DNA from 4 places in the Modestobacter lacusdianchii genome. Region 2 is predicted to be linked to each of the others. Evidence: riboswitches for the same ligand, from Rfam matches in the RefSeq annotation. Region 2 holds a riboswitch; each other region holds the start of a gene.
What was found. A riboswitch is a leader RNA that binds a small molecule or an ion and turns the genes downstream of it on or off. The one in region 2 is predicted to bind cyclic di-AMP.

Region 1 (4,186 bases), on a different contig from region 2:
TCGACCGCCGGGATGACTTCGCCCGGCACCTGGCAGCCGAACTGGCCGTCAACAGCTGGTCAGACCTGCTCACCGTCACCACTGTCGGCTTCGGTCGGGAACTGGTCGACCTGGCGCCGCACCGGGTCCACCCCGTCGAGTCCGGTTCTCACATCGGCCTGGACGAATCCGGTGAGAGCGGCACCGTGGACGTGCTGGACGGTCGGCTCCGGGCCGGAACCGGCGACGGCTGGATGCCCCAGGTCGTTCTCGCTCCGCACGACATCGGCGATGACGGCGAACTGGCCGAAGCCGCCGCTGCCCTGCAGTCGCGACAGCAGCGCACAGCACTGGCCCTGGTGCTCGGCGCCGAGCCGGTGCAGCGGAGAAGCGAGTGGCTGCTCACGCTCACCGAGGACGGACTGCTTCTCGTGCCCGCTCTGGATCTTCGCCTGCCGGCGCCGCAGCTGACAGTTCAGCAAGCGCGCGACATCGCCGCGCTGCTGGCCTTCGAACGCGACTCCGGCGACGAACCCATCCCTGCCGCCGACGGCGACCGCCCATGGCAGGTGCACACCGACGCCGCCGGCGCACTGCGCGACAGCGTGACCCCTCCGGCAACCAGCCCGCCACCGGCCCTCGATCGGTTGCCGGCGCCACACCAACAGCCCGCTGCCGCAGCACCCTTCGAGGCAACTGCCAGTCACTCCGGTCCGTTGGCGACCAGCGACGTTGCGCAGGCGACGGCGCGGACTGTCCCTGCCGCACTTCGCCGGCGCATCCAGAACGACCTCACCCAGCTCGATCACGATCTGGCTGACTGGTGGTCACCCGACTGCACCCGGCCGCGGCTGACGTTGCTCGGACCGGTCACCCTGCGAGCCCACGGCAACGAGACGGCTGTGGCCAAGTCCGGGCTGCGCCGCCGCTACGAGGAGACGGTCGCCTACCTCGCCACCCGCCCGCACGGCGCCACCGCCGACGAGGCCGCCACTGCCTTGCAACCGGCCCGCGGCGGCAAGACAGACCCGGTCAGCGCCCGCGCGTACGTGCACCGGGTCACCGCCGGCGCGCGTGGGTGGCTCGGCGTCGACCCCGCCACCGGGCACAAGCACCTCAGCTCTGGTCACCGTGGCCGGTACACACTGACCAACGTGCTCGTCGACGCTGACCTGTTCCGTCAGCTGCGTGCCCGCGCGGAGGTACGCGGCGACGACGGTCTGCCCGACTTGCTCGCCGCCTTGGAGTTGGTGTCCGGGCCGCCGTTCGCCCAACGTCCCACAGGCTATGAGTGGTTGGACGGTCTCGACTTCACTCTCAGCGCCGCGATCTGCGACGTCGCCCACCAGGTCGTCACCGTCGCGCTTGCCATCGGCGACCTGGCTGCGGCGCGCACTGGCTCGGCGACCGCGCTGCTCGTCGCACCGGACGACGAACAGGTACTGCTCGACGCGATGGAAGTCGGCTACCACCAGGGAAACCGCGCCGAAGCCGAGACGTACGTAGCGCGCATCGTGCAGGTGCATGAGGGAGAGGATGAGATGGACCTGCCCATGAGCACGGCGGAGACCATCAACCGCGCCCGGCGGCAGTACCTCAACAAGGCATCCTGAGGCTCTCGACCGCGCCTCAAGATGAGTGCCCACCCGCGTCGATGAAGCAGCGACCAGCGGCACCCGGTGGCTGCACGTCCTGGCCAGTGATGGCGACGTCCTGGCGGCGATCGAGCAGCAGATCGTCGACGCGATCCATGCCCGCACCAGCGACGTCGACACCCCGGCATTCGGCCTGCAACAACCGTACCGGCCGGGTGTCGGGACTCGCGCGGGGGCGCGCACGTCCCGCCGCTGGCGCGTCGGTTCTCCCGTTCGCAAGCTACCGGCAGGACTACCGGCCCGCACGTGCTCACCGGCCACGTCAGCACTGATTGCCCGCGCCGTCACGAGCCGGAGTTCCCCGCAACCGTCGGTCCCGAGGACGACCAGCCTCAACGAAGCCCGCCAGGCGCTGGCCGAGGCCACCGCTGTGGTCGATGCCAGAGTCCAACTGCTGCCGGTGCTCGACATCTCCTGAGCCCAGGCCTGGAACAGAGATGGCAGCTAGCAGCGATGCGGCAGGCCGAAGTAGTTGGCCACTGTTACCGACCTGTGACAACTATCCAAGGTCGTAGTACCGTCCCATCCGGTCCGTGTGAGCCACGACCTCGTCCTGAGGTCCTCGCCCGGACCCCGTCGAACCACCACCGCTCGCGGTGGCGGACCGGGGACCCATCGATCCCCTGGGGTGAATCTCGCCTGGCCACAGTGCCGCCGCGAGTAGGGCTGTCTCCGGCCCGAACCCGTCAGCTAACTCGGTAGACGGTGAGGGAGAACGGAGCCCGTCGCGTTGGCGACATCGCACGACATCATCTGGCACCTCGCACAGCCGCAGTCGGCTCACCCGCAGCGCCCCCGCTGGCGCACCGCGGTGCTCGCACCGGCCTTGGCCACCAGCGCCGCACTGCTGCTGGCCCTCGCGGGCCCCGCAGCCCAGGCCGCACCCGCAGAACCGGCTGCCACAGCGAGCCAGTCCGAGCTCGCCGCCGCCGATGCCGCGCTGCGTGGCATCGAAGAGTCCGTGGCGGCAGCTGAGGAGAACCTGCAGCGGCTCACCGTGGAAGCGGAGGCAGTCGCCGACCAGAGCCTGGTCGCCCAGGCCGAACTGTCCGTCGCCCGGCAGCTGGCCGATACCCGGGTTGCGGAGCTGCATGCCGCACAGGCTGCGGTCGACCAGGCACGCACCGACGTCGCGGCTGTGGGCCGGCAGAGCTACATGGGTGCTGACGCCTATGGCGCTGCCTCGGCGTTCTTCGGTGCAGCAAGCCCCGAGGAAGTGCTCGACCGGGCCGCGACCTTGGAGTACCTCGGGGATGCCCGGGCCGAGCAGCTCGAGGAGTTCGAGGTCGTCGAGGTCCAGCAGCAGGCAGCGACCGAGGCCGCCAAGGCGGCCGTGGATGCGCGCGACGCGGCCGCTCAGGCCGCCGCGGAGGCCGAGCGGGTCGCCAAGGACGAACTCGCCACCGCCCAGCGGACCTACGACGCCGCCGTAGGCGAGAGGGCCGCGCTGGAGCAGCAACTCCAGCAGGCCCGGGAGCGAGTGGCCACCCTCGCCCGCGAAACGGCCACCTCAGCAGCTGCCGAGCAGGCAGACGCCGGCGAACCCGCAGTCGCAGCGGCCGAACGGGGCGAACAAGCGGCCTCCCGCGGAAGCGAGCGGACCTCCGCCGGCACGAGCACCGGCATACCGACGACCGGCCGGGTGACCTCGTGCTACGGCTCCCGTTGGGGAACCATGCACTACGGCGTGGACATCGCTGCTCCGATCGGCACCCCGATCTACGCGCCGGAGGGTGGTGTGGTCCTGCAGGCGGGGCCCGCGTCCGGCTTCGGCCTGGCTGTCTACCTGCAGCACGCTGACGGCTCCATCACCGTGTACGGCCACATCAACAGCTACTCGGTGGCCGCCGGACAGCAGGTGTCGGCGGGCGATCAGATCGCCGAGGTGGGCAACACGGGACAGTCCACGGGTCCGCACCTCCACTTCGAAGTGCACCAAGGTGGGCTCTACCAGAACCGCACCAACCCGATCCCGTGGCTGAGCCAGCGCGGCCTCCCTCTGGGCGGCAGCTGCGGCTGACAGCCGGGTTCGGCCACTCTTCCGCCTCGTCGAGGCCAGATCTCGGCGGCCGCGGCCGCTGAACCGTCGTTGCGCGACCTCAGGTCTCCGGTTCCTCATGGCTCTGGTGGCTGTGCCGCCCACGGCGCAGCCACCAGAGCGCGAGGAGGGCCACGGCGACGAGTCCCGCCAGGCTGGCCAGCCACGGCCGGTCCTGCAGTCCAGCCCACCAGCCGTCGGCACTGCCTGCCGCGGCTCCGAGGCTGACGTACAGCACGGACCCAGGAATGACGCCAACAGCCGTCCCGACCGCGAAGTGGACCAGCGCGATCCCGCTGACGCCGGCGGCATAACTGACCACCGCGAAGGGTGGCGCAGGCAGCATGCGAGCCGTCAGCACCGCCAGCACGCCGTGACGGCTCAGCACCTCGTCGACCCGGTTGAGGCGTTGCCGGAAGGCTCTTTGAACGAGGCTGCGGCCGAGCCAGCGGCTCGCGCCGAACCCGCCGATCCCGCCAGCCAGGGCAGCAGCAAGAACGAGCGCCAGGCCTGC
Region 2 (4,186 bases):
GGCTGGTCATCGGCGGGCACCTGAGCAGCGCCGAGGCCTTCGTCGCCGGCGTCCGCTCGGCGATCTACGCGCAGTGCCCGCCGATGATCACCGATGGCCTGGAGATCGTGGTGAGCCGGGTCGGTCAGCAGGCCGCCCTGCTCGGCGCCGGCCGGGAGGCCCTCGACCTGGCGTTCTCCCCGGAACAGCTGGCCGCCCGGGCGGGGGCTCGCTGAGCCGGGTGTGACTGCTGTGCCGGGTGGTGTGACGACTCGGCAACGGGCACGCGCCGTGCGCGTTTCGCGACTCGCTGTGCTCCAGTCTGCACCCGAGTGATCACCGGGGAACGTGGTCATCGGGGAACGAGGAGTGCGACATGCGCGGGATCGTCGTGATCGACCAGCCGGTCGAGGACCGGGTCGTGGGCTGGCACGTCAGCGTCGGTGACGGCCTGGAGTCGACGATGGCCGGCGCCTGGGTGCTCCCCGCCGACGACCCGCGGATCTCTCCGCTGCTGACCGGCCGGGTGCTGGTCACCACCGAGGAGGCTGCTGCGCGGTTCGGCCGCGGTGCCGACGTCGGTGCCCTCGCGATGGCGATCGTCGCCGAGACCAGCGCGCTGGACGCCGCCTTCGCCGCGCACCTGGCCGCCCTGCCGTCGTCCCGCCGCAGCCTGGTCGCCCCGCGCTGGCCGCGGATGGCCCTGCGCCCGACCCGGGTCACCGCCGGCGACCCGCTCGCCAGTGGCGCGCTCACCCTGGCCCGCTGGGTCTCCGAGCTGCTGGCCGCCTGGGACCAGATCGAGAAGGAGCGGCTGGCCCGCCCGTTCCTCGTCGCCCGCGGTGGTGCCCGCGCCCGCGCCTTCCCGCCCGGCTGGGGAGCGTCCGCCCCCGTCGCGCTGGCCGCCTGACCGTCGTCCCGCGAGTCACTCGTGCACCCGTCCGACGCAGGCGTCGCGCGACACCGCCGGCCTGACCCGCCGCCGGTCCACTGGTCGGCAGTCTCCCCTGAGCAGCGCCACCGGGCGCTCGAGCAGAGGAGCGGCGTGGCCCAGACACCCACCGGCACGGCACCCACCGGCACGGCGCCCACCGGTGCGCCGGCGCACGACCGCACGCTGGTCTGCGCGGGCACGCTCCTGTCGCTGCTGGTCGTCCTGGTCGCGGTCGCCGGCGGGCTGCCCACAGCGGTCGGCGTGCTCGGCGTGGTCCTCGCCGCCGTCGGCGCGGTCGCGCTGGTGCGCGGCCAGGCCCCCCGCCTGCAGGTCGTCGGCCGGCCGGCCGGCGCGGTCGTGCTGGGTGTCGGTGCGGTGACCCTGGGCGCCGCCGTCGTCCTCTCGGCCGGCAGCCCGGGTGCGGTGGCCGACACCGCGCTGGACGCCGCCCCGGCCACCCCGCAGGCGCAGCAGGCCGCTCCGGTGGCGGCCGCGCCGACGCTGGCGATCACCTGCCCCGGCGGGTTCGGTGCCTCGCCGCTGTTCGGCCACGACGTCACCGCCACCGCGCCGTACTCGGTGACCATCGACTACGGCGACGGCGACGTCTACACCCACGACGACCAGCACCTGTCCGCCGTCTTCTCGCACACGTACGCGGCCGAGGGCAGCTTCGAGGTCACCGCCGTCGTCACCGACGCGACCGGCCAGACCGCCAGCGGAAGCTGCACCTACCGCTGGTGAGGCCCCGCTGGTGCCCCGGCCGCAACCGGGACACCAGCGGTCCTACGAGGGCGGAGATGGCCATCTCCGCCCTCCGGGTGTCAGACCAGCCGGCGGGCGGAGTGGTAGCCCCACATCTGGTCGACGTTCGCGATCTTGACGACGTCGCCGCTGGTCGGTGCGTGCACCATCTGGCCGTTGCCGATGTAGATGCCCACGTGACCGACCGGGTGGTAGAAGAACACCAGGTCACCGGGCTGCAGGGCGGCGCGGTCGACGGGCGTGCCCATCGTCGACTGCATCCGCGACGAGTGCGGCAGCGAGACGCCGGCCGCCGCGAAGGCGTACTGGGTCAGGCCCGAGCAGTCGTAGGAGTTCGGGCCGGCGCCGGCCCACACGTACGGCTTGCCCTGCTGGGCGAGCGCGGTGTCGACGGCCACCTGGGCCGCGACGTTCGGGGCCACGACGGGGGCCACCGGAGCGGCCACCGGCGGCGCGCTGCCGCCGGCCGAGGCCTGCGCGGTCAGCGGGGTGAGCACGACTCCGGCGCCGGCGAACAGGGCGATCAACGCCCGCCGTCCGGCTCGGGGGGAACGGCGGGACGAGCTGTGCATGGTCGTCATGGACGACGTTTCTCCTGGTTCTCCTCGACCGCCTACCGAGTTAGCTGACGGGTTCGGGCGGGGAACTCGCCCGGCGCGACCGTGCTGGCCCGCGCTTCACCCCAGAACTGCGATGGGTCCCCGGCCCGGGCTCACGGCCGCCGTGTCGTGGCGGCCGCCCGGTTCGGCGGTGCCCGCCGGGCTGTCACCAGGAGCGGTGACGGCTCGAACCCGTCGGGCGGGACGACCGTAAGCGGGCTCCCGGTCGCCCGCTGGGGGCCGGATCGGGCCCTGCGAGGCCCGAAACGAGACCGCCCGTTGCCGCCCGCGACACGACTCGCCGGAGCCGACCTGCGGTGCCGTGATCGGCGCTCGCGGGCCCTCCGGCGTGTCGTCCCGGGGGTCAGCGGCCTGGCGATCTGCCGCGCGACGCGCGTGCCTGAACGGTGCGTGAGCGGGTGATGACCGCTGGATGCTCGCCCGGGACGACGACCGCCCCGCACCGGCAGGGCCGGTACGGGGCGGTCGTGGGAGTCGTGCGGGTGGTCAGCCGGGGGAGTCGGTGATCCCGAACTGCACCTTGCCGGACGGGTCCGGGACGGCGTCGAGGGTCTTGTCGCCGAGCAGCGTCGCGGCCTTCGGGTCCAGGAACACCCGGACGCCGTCCTGGTCGACGACCTGGTCGTCCTCGGCCGGCACCGCGGCCAGGCCCAGCGCCAGGGACTCGCCGCTCGGGTCGTCGGCGATGCGCAACCCGCCCTGGTCGGGCAGCTCGGTCTGGTCGAGGATGCCGCGGATCGCGGTGGCCGCCTGCGGGGTCAACGTGAGCATGGGGAGGTTCCTCTCGTGTCGGGGTGCCCCGACCGGCCGCGCGCAGCGCGTCGTCGGGCCGCGCGGCGGCCGGTCAGGGGTGGTACCTCGCCCCTCCAACCTCCCGAAGGCGGCGCGAGTGGGTCAAGCGTGGGCGGAGATCGTCACGAGGTCGCAGCACTCGCGGCGGCCCGGTGCTCGTCGCCCGTGCCGGCCCGGTTCAGCGCCGGAGGTGCTGCTGCCACTCCCGTGGGGTGACGCCGTAGGCCCGCTTGAACCGCCGGCCGAAGTGGCTGGGGTCGACGAAGCCCGTGGCGCGCGCGACCGCGGCGATCGACCGGCGACGGCCGGCGGGCGACGCCAGCTGGGCGCGGGCCAGCTCCAGGCGCTGCCCGATCACCTCCTGCTCCAGGCTCAGGCCGGCGTCGCTGAACACCCGGTAGAGGTGGCGCACCGACACCGCGTGCGCGCCGGCGATCGACTCCGGCGTCAGCTGCGGGTCGGTCAGGTGCTGGCCGATGTGCGCCCGCACCCGGGTCAGCAGCGTCTCCTCGCCCACCGCACCGCTGAGCCGGGCATCGCCGGCGGCCGACACGATCAGCGCCCGCAGCAGCTCGACCGTCGCCGTCCCGAGGGCGGCGGCGCCGGGGTCGCCCGACAGGTCTCCGACGCGGGCGCAGACCTGTTCCAGGTGGGCGCGGACCAGGCCGTGCAGCCGGCTGGCCCGCAACCGTGGTGACGCGCGCCGGACGACGTCCACCGGCAGGGCGAGCTGCTCGTACCGGACCTGGAACGACCGCGAGCCGCCGCCCACCGAGCAGCCGAACGAGTACGGCGCGGTGAGGTCGACCAGCATCAGGTCGCTGCCCCGGACCAGCTGCTCGTGCCCGAGCTGGCTGAACTCGCCGCAGCCCTGGGCCTGGAAGGCCAGCGCGACGACCGCCGGGCTCTCCCGGCGCACGTGGCGCGGTGTGCGGGTCAGGCGGAACGCCGAGGCATCGGTGGTGAAGACCGCCGCCCGGCCGAGGGGGAACAGGTGCATCCGCGCGTACATCCGCTCAGGGGACGTCCGCTGCTGCACGCGGCAGGGCACCGAGGCCTCCTGCATGGCGACGCGGAAGGCCTCGACGCGGTCGGT
Region 3 (4,186 bases), on a different contig from region 2:
CAGCCGGTACGGGCTGCCGGAGCAGGCGGTGGCCACCCTCGCCTACGAGAACGGGCTCTACCGCTTCCCCGGGGGCACGGAGGCGGTCGAGACCCGGCGGGTGTCGCCGTCGTACGGGCCGCTGCACCGCATCCAGCCGGTGGAGGGCCGCTGGTTGCGCGCGGGTGACCGGCAGAGCCTGTCGCCGGCGCTGGTGGTCAACCGGGACTTCCTGGGGCTGCTCGGGGTGACCGACCTGAGCGGTCACCCGACCGTGGTCATCGGCGGCCCGCAGCCGGTGCTCGCCACGATCGTCGGGGTGGCCGCCTGGAACGAGGGCTACCCGGCCGCCTACCGGATCGACTCCTCCGCCGGGGACGCCACCGCGTCGGCCGGCGGGGTCGGCTTCTGGTCACCGCCCACCCTGGAGCTGTGGGTGCCCTCCGACCAGGCCGACGCGGTGGTGGCCGCGGTGCGGACCGACCTGGCCCGGTTGCTGCCCGGCGCCGAGGTGCAGGCCAACCGGCAGGACCCGGAGAACCTGGAGGACACGATCGCGAAGCTCCGGCTCGCGGTGCGCGCCGCCGGCCTGGTGGTGCTGTTCCTGGGTGGGCTGGGCGTGCTGAACATCGGTCTGGTCACCGTGCGGCAACGGATCCGGGAGATCGGCGTGCGGCGCAGCTTCGGGGCGACCTCCGCGCGGGTCTTCTCCGCGGTCGTGCTGGAGAGCGTGGTGGCCACGGCCCTGGCCGGGCTGGCCGCGGTGGCCGTGTCCGTGGCGATCGTGCGCAACCTGCCGCTGGAGCGGTGGTTGGCCGGTGGCGTCCCGCTGGCCGACGCCCCCGGCTTCCCGGTCTCCGCCGCGGTCGAGGGGCTGCTCGCCGCCACGGCCGTGGGGGCGCTGGCCGGGCTGGTGCCCGCGCTGATCGCCGTCCGGGTCAAGGTGATCGACGCGATCAGGTTCTGACGCGGGCCCGCGCCCTCCCCACCGCGCACGGTGGGGAGGGCGGGGCGTGCCTCAGAGCGCCAGCTGCTGCCCGACGTAGATCAGGTGCGGGTCGCTGATGGTGCCCTGGTTGGCCGCGTAGAGCGCCCGCCAGCCGCCGGCGACGCCCTGCGCGCTGGCGATGCTGCCGAGGGTGTCACCCGGCTGCACCGTGTAGCTGCCCCCGGACGGGGCCGGTGCGGGGGCCGGTGCCGGATCGGCGACCGCCGTGGTGCCGCCGGTCAGGTACTGCCCGCACACCGGCCAGGCGCCGATGCCCTGGCCGACGAGCACCCGCTCGGCGACGGCGATCTGCTGGGCCGGGGTGGCCAGGTCGGCGCGCGGCGCGAACTCGAGGCCGCCGTAACCCTCCCAGGTGGGCTGGTAGAACTGCAGCCCGCCGTAGTAGCCGTTGCCGGTGTTGATCTGCCAGTTGCCGCTGGACTCGCAGTCGGCGACGCCGCTCCAGTCGTGCTCCCCGGCGGCCGAGGCGGGCGCGGCGAGGACGCCGATCCCGATCGCGGTCGCGCCGGCCAGGACGGCGCCGCCCCGGGTCAGGCGACGGGTCCGGGACGTGTTCGTGTGGGACAAGTGATCCTCCGATCACCGCCTGCGAGGTGAGCTGTCGGGTTCGGGCTGATCGATGCCCGGCCGGTCGTGCAGCGCGCACGGCACGGCTTCACCCCGAGACGCGCGGACGCGTCGGTGGAGAGTGGTTCCCCCGCCCCCGTCCTGGAATGCTCGGGGTCAGGCGACCGGCGGACGGGGTTGGGCGGTCCGGTGCCTCGTACCCGGCCATTCCGGCCCGGGCACGCGACCCATGGTGTGCGAGACCGTCCGGTTCCGCTCGTCCTCTCCGGTGCCGGTCGGGCGTCCGCCCAGGAGCGGTCGCGACAGGCCGGACGCTCGGCGGCTCCCCGTGGGCCGCCACCCACTCAGCGTCACCGCCCCCGGACGCCGAACGGCGGCCGGACCCAAGAGCCCGACCGCCGCTCGGCCCCCTCCCCGGCCCGCCCTGAGCTTGCGACGGGTGGGGAGGAAGGGGGTCCTTCCTCAGTCCCGCACGAGCAGCGCGACCGGCAGCTGGGTGAGCAGGTCGGCCAGCCGGACCCCGGCCCGGTCGGAGACGACCCGGTTGCCGGTGAGCAGGTCCCGCCAGGCACCGGTGCGCGAGCCGACGGTCGTGTCGCCCCAGCCGGTCTCGGCCAGGTGCACCGGCCGGCGGGTCGCCACCGTCACCACCCCGCCGCGGTCGAAGGCGATCACCGAGTCGGCGGCCGGCCCGGTCGCCTCGACCGGCATGTAGCCGGCGTACGCCTCGGGGGAGTCGCGGCGGTGCCGCAGCGTGCGGGAGACCACCAGCAGCTTGGCCGCACCCGTCTCGTCGACCGGCGGGACCCAGCCCTCGTCGAGCCGGCTGAGCAGCTCGCGCCGCAGGTCGTAGTCGACCGGACGGCGGTTGTCCGGGTCGACCAGCGAGAAGTCCCACAGCTCGGTGCCCTGGTAGACGTCCGGGACACCGGCGATGGTCAGCTGCAGCAGCTTCTGGCTCAGCGAGTTGCTGTACCCGAAGGGCGCGACCCGCTGCACGAACGCCTCGATCTCGGCGTGCGTGGTCGCGTCGTCGAAGGCCGCGTCGACCAGCGCGTGCAGCTGGTCCTCGAACTCCTGCACCGGGTTGGTCCAGGTGGTCGAGGTGCCGGCCTCCCGGGCGGCCTTCTCCACGTAGGCGTGCGCCCGCTCCCGGGACAGCGGCCAGGCGCCGACCAGGTTCTGCCACACGAGGTGGGCCAGCTGCCGGTCGGCGAGCGGGTGCCGGCCGAGCCAGCCGCGCACCAGGCCGGCCCACTCGCTGGGCACCTCGGCGAGCACCGCCAGCCGCGCCCGGACGTCCTCGCTGCGCTTGGTGTCGTGCGTCGACAGCGTCGTCATCGACGCCGGACGGCGCTCGGCCCGCTGCTGCTGCGCCTCGTGGAACTCGGCGACCGTGGTGCCGAACCGCGCCGGGTCGCCACCCACCTCGTTGAGCGCGACGAACCGGGCCCACCGGTAGTAGGCGCTGTCCTCCACGCCCTTGGCCATCACCGGGCCGGAGGTCTGCTCGAAGCGGGTGGCCAGCTCGGTGCCGGCCGAGCCGAGCAGCGGGTGCAGCGCGTCGACGGCGTCGGCCAGGTCGGCGCGGCGCTGCTTGACCGCCGCGACCGTCTCGTCCAGGTGCTCGCGGCCGTCAGGCAGGTAGCTGCGGTAGACGGGGAAGCTCGCCAGCAGCTCGGCCAGCCCCTCGCGCACCTGCTCGGCCGGCACGCCCGGCAGCTCGCCGACGATGCGCTGCAGCCGGGCCACCTCCGAGCCGAGCATGCCGTCGGTGACCTCGCGCTTGCAGTCGTGCACCAGCTGCGCGTAGTCGACCTGCCCACCGGCCAGCTCGGTGTCCAGGGCGGTGATCGCCGCCTCGCCGGCCGGGTCGACCAGCACCTCGTCGACCTCGGAGAGCGCGTCGTACCCCGTCGTCCCGGCCGTCTTCCACGACCCGGGCAGCTCCTCGCCGGGCTCGAGGATCTTCTCCACCACGGTCCACCGGTCGCCGGTGGCCTCGGCCAGGGCGTCGAGGTAGCCCTTGGGGTCGGCGAGGCCGTCCGGGTGGTCGATCCGCAGCGCGTCGACCGAGCCGTTCTCGACCAGCTCCACGATCAGCGCGTGGGTGGCCCGGAAGACCTCCGGGTCCTCCACCCGCAGCCCGGCGAGGGTGTTGATCGCGAAGAACCGGCGGTAGTTGAGCTGGTCGTCGGCGCGCCGCCAGTCGACCAGCTCGTAGTGCTGCCGGGCGTGCACCTCCTGCGGCGGCCCGCCCTCGGTGCCCGGGGCGATCGGGAACCGGTTGTCGTAGTACCGGAGCTCGCCGTCGACCACCTCCAGCTCCGACACGTCGTCCGCGCTGCCCAGCACCGGGATGCGCACCTTGCCGCCACCGAAGTCCCAGTCGACGTCGAAGGCGTCGGCGTGCGCGGACTCCCGCCCGTGCTGCAGCAGGTCCCACCACCAGGTCGACTCGGCCGGGTCGCTGACGCCCATGTGGTTGGGCACCAGGTCCAGCACCAGGCCCAGGCCGTGCTCGTGCAGCGCGGCGACCAGCCGGTCGAACCCGGCCCGGCCCCCGCGCGGCTCGTCGATGTGGGCGTGGTCGACGGTGTCGTACCCGTGCGTGCTCCCCGCCGCCGAGCG
Region 4 (4,186 bases), on a different contig from region 2:
CTCTTGGTGGCCTGAGTAAGCGGATTGGCGCGTGCGGATACAAGCTGAGGACCTCCGGAATCGACGACGCAGAGGCGCAGCCTCCGCACCGTGGACCGGCGGGCGCTGCGGCCGATGAGGCGGACCGGTGGCGGCCCAGCTGTGTACCGAGCCGCCACCGGATCGATCCGTCAGCTCCCAAGCTCAGCGAGCAGCGCCTGCATCTCCTCGATCTCGGCGGCCTGAGAGCTGGCGATCTCCTGAGCCAGGGCGATTGCGTCGATGTTCTGACCATCAACCATCTCGGTCTTGGCCATGTCAACCGCTCCCTGGTGGTGCTCGGTCATCATCTCCAGGAACATCCGGTCGAAGTCGGCGCCGGAGGCGGTCTCCAGCCCCGACATGTCCATGTTCATGTCCATGCCGCCCATGTCTCCTGAGCCGTGGTCCATGCCGTCCATGTCATCGGACTCAGACTGTCCCCAGTCTTCCAGCCAGCCGGTCATGGTCTGGATCTCGGGGTCTTGAGCGGCTTCGATCCTGCTGGCGAGCTGCAGGACCCGGGGGTCCTGAGCGCGTCCGTCGGCCAGCTGCGCCATCTCCAGGGCACCCTCGTGGTGCGGGATCATGCCCTGGACGAACTCGACGTCGGCTTCGTTGAACTCAGCCGACACACTCGCCGAGCTCGAGCTGGCAGCGCTGTTGTCATCCGAGCCGTTGGAACAACCGGCGAGGACGATCACGCCGGCGATGAGCCCTCCGGTGAGGCGGGTAAGGCCAAGGGCGGTGCGGGTCATTGCTTCTCCTGTGGATGAGATCTGGGTGTGAACGACTGACCCGATGCACGCGGGAGCGCGCCGGGTCGGCGATTCGGCCTAGATCCGCAGGAGACAGAGAGAAGCGAGGTCCGGCGGTCTGGGGAGCTGGATGGAGTCCCACCACGATCTGGCCCGGACCAGGCCCGCTCCTCGGCCACCGGGTGGAGTTCTCCGGATCAGGAGTACGGCGGCCAGGAAGGCCAGTCCGGCGAGCAGGATCCCCAGGCACACCGCCAGAGCATGAGCGCCGCTGTGGACCGGTGCGGGGTGGCTGGAAGCCTTGGCTCCTGGCGCGACCTTCCCCCCTGTCAGGGCGTCAGCGGAAACGGTGGTCACGACCGAGGCTGCGACCACCGTCACTTCTCCCCCCGCACCAGCCGGCGCAGCTCTCATGTGAGCCATGTCGGTGTGGGTGCCGGTGTGGGTGCCGCCTACGTCTGCGCTCACGCACTGCAGCCCGTGCATGGAGAACACGGCAGCGAGGACGAGCATCGCCAGCATGCGAACCGAACGCATCGTCCCCCCCTTCTCGCGCGCCTCCCCAGACACTACTACGCCCTGTAGTACTGAGCGTGGCCGCCGACTCGACCCACGGGCGACCCGGGACATCCGGGCCCCGCGGGCCGGCTCGTCAGGGGAGGATGCGGCGGGCTCCGGCGTAGCCGGACATGTCCACGCTGCCGACGCTGACCGGCTCGCCGAACGTCGTGGCGTGGACCATCTGCCCGCCACCGATGTAGATGCCGATGTGGCTGATCGGGCTGTAGTAGTAGACGAGATCGCCAGGCTGCAGCTCCGCACGGGAGACCGCACGCCCCATGGACGCCTGGATCTTGCTGGAGTGCGGCAGGGAGATGCCGGCGGCGGCAAAGGCGTACTGGGTCAGCCCTGAGCAGTCGAAGGCGTCCGGCCCGCCGGCGGCCCACACGTACGGGTCGCCCACCTGCGCAAGCGCCGTGTCGATCACCACCTGAGCGGCGTCACTGCCCGCATCCACCGAACCTGCCGGAGGCGCCTGCAGCGACTGCCCTCCGTGGGCGACATCGGCCTCCTGCTGCTGCTCAGCAGTGAGGGTGGCGTACTGGGCCTTGTAGCCCTCGATCTCGGTCTGCAGTTGCTCCTGCTGCGCCTCGACCGATCGCAACTGGGCCTCGGCCTCGGCCGTGGCCTCCGCCGCCGCAGCGCCTGCGCTCTCCGCAGCTGCGCGTGCCGCAGCCACACGCTCGAGGACGTCGTTGTGATATCCGGCGACAGACTCCAGGGTGGCGACCCGTTCGAGGAACTCGTCCGCAGACCCGCTGGTCATGAACGCCTGCAGGGACCCCAGGGCGTCACCGGTGAACGCGGTCTGCGCGACAGTGGCGATCTGGTCTTCCAGGGCGGCAAGCTGGGCATCAGCCTCCGCCAGCTGGGCGGCGGCGCCAGCCGCGGCGGCCTGCTGCTGGGCGAGGATCTCCCGGGCCTCGTTGAAGTCCTCGGTGAGGACTTCCAGCTCATGACCTCTCTCGGCCGCGAGCTGGGCGGCCTGCTGGCCGGTGGTCGCCTCATCCGGCGCGGCGATGGCGCTGCCCGGAGTCAGGCCCATGCTGGCCGCACCCAGCAGCGCCAACACCGTGAGACGGGTGAGGGGTCGCCGTCCAGGGCGGGCGGTCACTGCTCGACGGGTGCTTCCGGCACGAAGTGTCGCCACGGGTGGCGGCTCCTGTCTTCCATGGCCGCCTACCGAGTTAGCTGACGGGTTCGGGCGGGAAGTCGCCCGTCGCGTCCGCCCACGTGGGCGGACGCGATTGACCCCAGGACTGCGGTGGGTCCCCGGTCCTCGGCTGTTGCCCGAGGTTCGGCGGCGCCGGGTCAAGGCCGCCCCATGGGCGACGACAACTCTTCCCGGCGCCGCTCAAAGTAGGGCCGGGGCAACTCCGCCACCACGTCCTCCTATGCGTGTTGAGTAGTTGGTACTGGAGTGACCACTGAGGTTCGATCGGGCACCCGAAAGCGTCAGATGCCGGTATGTCCGTCTGGTGCGGCCCATACGATTGGTCCGGTTGTACGAACTGAGCCAGGCCGCCGGCCCGGCGTGGGGCACACGCCCGTGTCGACGCAGCAAGCAGAGGAGCGGCCATGCCCCGGCTGGGCAAGCTCGAAGCCGCCGTGATGGACGTCTTGTGGTCCAGCGACTCGCCGCTGACCGTGCGCGAGGTCCTCGAGCGGATGCCCCCGCAACGGAATCTGGCCTACACGACCGTGATGACCGTGCTGGGGAACCTCTTGCGCAAGGGACTTCTCGACCGGGAGCCGGTGGGCCGTGCGTTCAGCTACCGCCCGACCGTGACCCGCCAAGGGGCGGCGGCCGCCTCGCTCAGGGAGATCCTGGACGCATCGGAGGACCCGCGGTCGGTGCTGCTGCACTTCGCCGAGACAGCCACCGACGAAGAGTCTTCTGTGCTGCGTGAGGCGCTCGCACGGCGAGCCGCGTCCTCGTGATCGGCATGATCGCCGTCCTGCTGGCGGGTACGGCTCTGGGCGCGCACGGGCACCGCCCATTGCTGTGGCTCGCCGATCGGCGGGTCGATCCGACCATCCTGTTGGTGGGCTGGTCACTCCTGACGGTGGGGCTCGTGGCCTCAGGCCTGGCCATGATCGGCCTGCTCGCCCTGCCGATGGACCAACACGAGGCCAGTGGGCTGTTCCAGCTCGTGGGGGGGTGCTGGACAGCGGTCACCACGGGCACCGTGCCCGCCTGGCAGCAGACTGTCGCCGGAGTCAGCCTGATCATGGCCGCGACCATCGTCGTGCGGCTCGGCAAGGCCGTCGTGAGTCGTGCGAGGTCGGTGAGGCGGCACGCCCCGCACGTCGAGCGGCTACGTCTCCTGGCCCTCAGCTCCTCATCAGGCGAGCCACTGTGGGTTCCTGACCAGCGCGCGATGGCCATGTCCATCGGCGGCCGACCTGGAGTGATCATCGCCTCCGATGGCTTACGGGCACAGCTGCCTCCCGAGGCGGTGACGGCGACACTGGAGCACGAGCGGGCTCACCTGCGCGGACACCACCATGCTCTCGTCACGGTTGCTGAGACGTTGGCTGCTGCGCTTCCGTGGTGTCCTCTGCTGCGCGCGGCGCCAGCCGCGACTCGGGACCTGGTGGAACTGGCCGCCGATGCGCAGGCGGCTCAGCGGTGCGGGCCCGAGGCCGTGCAGGTCGCACTGCGCAAGATGACCGGGCAGCCGGTTCTTCCCTTCGGGTTGGCCATGGCTTCCCGGCTCACCGAACTGCGGATCAGTCGGCTCGGAGGGTCCGGTGACCGGCGCATGCGCCGTCTTCTTCGCTGGCCGGGGGCTCTGGCGATGGCGTCCGGAGCTCTCCTGCTGCCCGCAGCGACCACGTGGCTGGGT

Region 1: linked by a shared signal. The riboswitch ahead of ACJTNH_RS11240 (peptidoglycan DD-metalloendopeptidase family protein) and the one ahead of ACJTNH_RS14980 (C40 family peptidase) in region 2 are both predicted to bind cyclic di-AMP.
Region 3: linked by a shared signal. The riboswitch ahead of ACJTNH_RS18360 (transglycosylase family protein) and the one ahead of ACJTNH_RS14980 (C40 family peptidase) in region 2 are both predicted to bind cyclic di-AMP.
Region 4: linked by a shared signal. The riboswitch ahead of ACJTNH_RS11215 (C40 family peptidase) and the one ahead of ACJTNH_RS14980 (C40 family peptidase) in region 2 are both predicted to bind cyclic di-AMP.

The regions. Positions count from the first base shown of each region.
Region 1 is NZ_JBJJTJ010000012.1:107,629-111,814, reverse strand. It holds gene ACJTNH_RS11250 (LysM peptidoglycan-binding domain-containing protein) at 1-1,592, shown strand, start outside; gene ACJTNH_RS11245 (hypothetical protein) at 1,618-2,052, shown strand; cyclic di-AMP (ydaO/yuaA leader) riboswitch at 2,199-2,353, shown strand; gene ACJTNH_RS11240 (peptidoglycan DD-metalloendopeptidase family protein) at 2,365-3,654, shown strand; gene ACJTNH_RS11235 (TVP38/TMEM64 family protein) at 3,734-4,186, opposite strand, start outside.
Region 2 is NZ_JBJJTJ010000021.1:38,613-42,798, forward strand. It holds gene ACJTNH_RS14965 (ROK family protein) at 1-215, shown strand, start outside; gene ACJTNH_RS14970 (hypothetical protein) at 356-889, shown strand; gene ACJTNH_RS14975 (PKD domain-containing protein) at 1,025-1,657, shown strand; gene ACJTNH_RS14980 (C40 family peptidase) at 1,738-2,259, opposite strand; cyclic di-AMP (ydaO/yuaA leader) riboswitch at 2,293-2,396, opposite strand; gene ACJTNH_RS14985 (HesB/IscA family protein) at 2,785-3,069, opposite strand; gene ACJTNH_RS14990 (helix-turn-helix domain-containing protein) at 3,269-4,186, opposite strand, start outside.
Region 3 is NZ_JBJJTJ010000034.1:26,130-30,315, forward strand. It holds gene ACJTNH_RS18355 (ABC transporter permease) at 1-946, shown strand, start outside; gene ACJTNH_RS18360 (transglycosylase family protein) at 998-1,555, opposite strand; cyclic di-AMP (ydaO/yuaA leader) riboswitch at 1,557-1,728, opposite strand; gene treY (malto-oligosyltrehalose synthase) at 2,018-4,186, opposite strand, start outside.
Region 4 is NZ_JBJJTJ010000012.1:101,504-105,689, forward strand. It holds gene ACJTNH_RS11210 (DUF305 domain-containing protein) at 171-776, opposite strand; gene ACJTNH_RS11215 (C40 family peptidase) at 1,429-2,409, opposite strand; cyclic di-AMP (ydaO/yuaA leader) riboswitch at 2,499-2,650, opposite strand; gene ACJTNH_RS11220 (BlaI/MecI/CopY family transcriptional regulator) at 2,916-3,278, shown strand; gene ACJTNH_RS11225 (M56 family metallopeptidase) at 3,275-4,186, shown strand, end outside.